DNA from 2 places in the Aliivibrio friggae genome. Region 1 is predicted to be linked to the other one. Evidence: riboswitches for the same ligand, from Rfam matches in the RefSeq annotation. Region 1 holds a riboswitch; the other holds the start of a gene.

Region 1 (2,207 bases):
TCAGATACAATAGAATATATACTAAGTATTGTGATAGTTAAGAAGATTTCTTTTTTTTTATATCTCAAACATAAAAAAAGCTGCTCAAGAGAGCAGCTTTTGAATATAAAAGTATTAACTTTTACACTAGGAATTCTTCTAAAGACTTACCAGCATCTAGTTGAGTTTGTAGTGCTGATGGAGTACGACCTTGGCCTGTCCATGTTTTTTCTGCACCTGCATGATCTAAAAACTTATATTTAGCAGGGCGTGGAGCACGTTTTTGCTTTGTCTTAACAGTAGTAGAAGACATAGTATCTAATAGGTCTTCTGGTGCGATACCGCTCTCGATCATCATTTGACGGAACTCTTCAAGTTTTGCTTGTTTTTCAGCAAGTTGAGAACGTTCTTCAGCTTCAGATTCTTGGCGTTCTGCAACTACTGATTGCAGTTTTTCAAGTGCTTCTTCTAATTGCTCAAGTGTCATTTCACGAGAAAGTACGCGTAGGCTACGTAGGTTTAGTAATGTTTTAATAGTATCAGACATGATTGATTCCATATTTATTTTGATAATACATTTATTATATAACAAGAAAATAATATAACAAATATTTTGATAATGAAATAAAAAGATATAATGATAATAATATTAAAAGTGACTGTGGTTTATTGAATCGCTAACAGGATAATTAATTTAAAGTATCTCATTCTAATGATGTTATGAGTTAATGTTAAAATACTCAGATATAGTATTGCAAAGTTGTGTTCGATCCGTACAATGGTCGCACCTAAACGGGTAGAGGCGCATTGCCTAAAAGTAGATTGTTAGAGGGTGATTCTGATGACAGCGATCGAAAGGAGTCAATGCCGAAGTTAAGTACGTTAATCAGATGTATTTAGCTGGGGTTATTTCGAAAAGGAATAACACTGCCATAGTCAATTTTATTTTTTAACTATGGAGCGCTACTGTGGGGAAATGTTTTAACATTCACTTCCTTTAACGGCATTGCCGTATCAACAGTAGATCTCCAACCAAACTGGTTGTTGTAGATCATGAACTTAGCTGATTTTTCAAATTCTCCGATATCGATATTGCCCCCATTGGTTGCATTGGGTTTAGCAATTGTTACTCGCCGAGTACTACTTTCTCTTGGTGTAGGTATCGTTCTAGGCGCAATTTTGCTGTCTAACTTCTCCATTTCTGGCACTGCATCTTATACTTTTAGCTCTGTTAAAGGTGTTTTTATCGATGATGGTTCTATTAATACTTGGAATATGAGTATTGTCGCTTTTCTTCTTTTATTAGGAATGACGACGGCACTTTTAACGCTTTCTGGTGGTACTCGAGCTTTTGCTGAGTGGGCACAAACAAGAATTAAAAGTAAACGTGGAGCAAAACTTCTTGCTGCTTTCCTTGGTGTTTTCATTTTTGTTGATGATTATTTTAATAGCTTAGCTGTTGGTTCAATATCCCGCCCTGTAACTGACCGTTTTTATGTATCAAGAGCAAAGCTAGCTTATATTCTAGATTCAACAGCTGCACCAATGTGTGTATTAATGCCAGCATCAAGCTGGGGCGCTTACATCATTACGATTATTGGTGGCATTTTAGTTTCACATGGTGTGACTGAATATTCTGCTTTAGGTGCTTACGTTCGCTTAATCCCTATGAACTTTTATGCAGTCTTCGCATTATTAATGGTATTTGCTGTTGTTTGGTTCCAATTAGATGTTGGCCCAATGCGCGATCATGAAAATGAAGCGGCGCGTGGTAATGGTTTTGATGATCAAGCGGTTAATGCTGAATCTAAAGACTTAAACGAAGAGCTAAACATTACAGAAAGTGAAACAGGAAAAGTATCTGATTTAATCTTCCCAATTATCGTACTTATCGTTGCGACTATTTTCTTTATGATTTACACCGGTGCTCAAGCATTAATTGGTGATGGTAAAGAATTTAATATTTTAGGTGCGTTTGAAAATACCGATGTAGGCGCTTCGCTTTGCTACGGTGGTTTAATTGGTCTAGCTGCTGCTCTTATTACTGTATTCCGTCAAGACATCTCAGCAAAAGATATTGGAATGACAATGTGGATTGGTGCTAAATCAATGTTTGGTGCAATCTTAATTCTATTCTTTGCATGGACAATTGGCTCGGTTATCGGTGATATGAGCACTGGTTCTTACCTATCTAGTTTAGCTCAAGGTAGCATTGGTATTCATTGGAT
Region 2 (2,207 bases), 1.4 Mb from region 1:
ACCGCATTCAGTTGCGGTAAGCGAGACGCTTCATCAACAATAAATTGAATACCTAGAACTTCTAACCCTTGTTTTAACTCTTGATGATAGTGAGCATGCCTACTCCATGCTTCTTCTATCCCTTCGCTTTTTAGCATTAATAATGCTTCATGTAAGGCGTATAAACTATTGACTGGTGCAGTATGGTGATAACTTCTTTTTCCTTCACCACTCCAATAGCCTAACACCAAACTTTGATCTAAAAACCAACTCTGTACGGGCGTCTTTCTCGATGTCATCTTCTCAACGGCTTTATTCGAGAACGTCACAGGAGATAAACCAGGTGTACAAGATAAACATTTTTGAGAACCAGAATACACCGCATCCAATTGCCATTCATCCACCAATAATGGAACGCCACCTAATGACGTCACCGCATCCACAATGGTTAGGCATCCATGCTTACGTGCAAGTTCAGAAATAGATCTAGCGTCACTCAATACCCCTGTAGACGTTTCTGCATGCACAAAAGCCACAATAGCAATATCAGGATGCTGTTCTAATGCTTGCTTTACTTTATCTAACGAAACCGGTTCTCCCCACTTATCATCAACAACAATCGCAGTGCCACCACAACGCTCAACATTTTGTCGCATTCGTTCGCCAAAAACACCATTACGGCAAACTAAAACTTTCTCACCAGCTTCAACTAAGTTAACAAAACAAGTTTCCATTCCTGCACTTCCAGGGGCAGATACTGCAATTGTAAACTCGTTTTCTGTTTGAAATGCGTATTTAAGTAACTCTTTAACCTCATCCATCATTTTTATGAATAATGGGTCAAGATGGCCAATCGTAGGTCGGCTTAAAGCTTGTAATACTTGTGGTGAAATATCTGATGGACCAGGCCCCATAAGGGTTCTTCTTGGTGGGATAAAACTTTGCATTATTCACTCCTTGAAATATAGGGTGCACAAAGAATAGACACAAAAATAATTAAACTCAATTAGACGAAGTAATTAGAGTGACTAAACTAGAAAAAATACCATCAAAGCACCTACTTTTACTTTAAAGAGAAGAAATACAAATAAAGTTGTTACCACTTATTGACATTTGAGCCATAAAAAAGCACATTATTAATACGTATTTTGTTCCTTGAAATACATAAAGAAGAGGAGCATTACCTAGGTAGCTTAATTTGTGGAGTCCAAACTCCTAGTCAACTAAGTGAGGGAGAGTAATGCCGAGACGAACTTTATTGGGAAAAATTCGTCGGTCGTTTAGGCTGAATCCTAACGATTGTCACTTATTTTTTAAGTGAAGGGCTTCTAGCAACTATTTATTTCTTGCTATCACCCCTTCACCATTATTTTACACATTGGATGTAGTCGGGAGACAGGAAAGTGAACCCTATTAATGTTGCTAAATTTGGTGGCACTAGCGTTGCCAATTTCGAAGCAATGAGCCGCAGCGCTCATGTTATCGAGCAAAATCAAAAAACTCACCTTGTGGTTATCAGTGCTTGTTCTGGCGTTACTAATTTATTGGTAGAGCTCGCTAACGGTGTACAAGATAACCAAAGAAAAAAAGATATTTTTGAAGAGTTAAAATCAATTCACTTTTCTGTATTAGATCAACTCTCTGATCCTATTTATCCAGAGCAAGCTATTCTTGAAATCCTTGAAGAAATAAAAAAAACGGCCGATGCAGCTTCATTTCAATCAAGTGATAAACTCACTGATCATCTTGTTTCTTGCGGTGAGCTCATGTCAACTCACCTATTTACTCAACTATTAATTGAACGCGGTAACTCTGCCGTCCGCTTTGATATCAGAACCGTTCTTCGCACCGATGCACAATTTGGTAAAGGCGAGCCACAACTTGAAGAAATATCTCAACTAGCTCAAGCTAAACTCGCTCCTCTTTGCCAGAAGCATATTGTCGTTACACAGGGCTTTATTGGGTCTGATAATGAAGGAAATACAACGACATTAGGTCGAGGTGGCAGTGATTATAGTGCGGCATTGATAGCTGAATCTGTAAATGCTTGTGGATTAGAAATTTGGACTGATGTTCCTGGTATTTATACTACCGACCCTCGCATTGCACCTGCTGCATCTCCAATCCCAGAAATTAGCTTTAGTGAAGCTTCAGAGATGGCAAACTATGGTGCTAAAATTTTACACCCATCAACACTATTACCAGCTCTACGTCATCAAATTCCTGTG

The links. A riboswitch is a leader RNA that binds a small molecule or an ion and turns the genes downstream of it on or off. The one in region 1 is predicted to bind lysine.
Region 2: another riboswitch for lysine. It lies ahead of lysC (lysine-sensitive aspartokinase 3); the one in region 1 lies ahead of AC2INI_RS08835 (Na+/H+ antiporter NhaC family protein).

The regions. Positions count from the first base shown of each region.
Region 1 is NZ_CM170648.1:1,904,166-1,906,372, reverse strand. Features, by position in the region: gene AC2INI_RS08840 (H-NS family histone-like protein) at 122-526, opposite strand; lysine riboswitch at 769-953, shown strand; gene AC2INI_RS08835 (Na+/H+ antiporter NhaC family protein) at 1,033-2,207, shown strand, end outside.
Region 2 is NZ_CM170648.1:357,527-359,733, reverse strand. Features, by position in the region: gene AC2INI_RS01605 (pyridoxal-phosphate-dependent aminotransferase family protein) at 1-926, opposite strand, end outside; lysine riboswitch at 1,142-1,315, shown strand; gene lysC (lysine-sensitive aspartokinase 3) at 1,383-2,207, shown strand, end outside.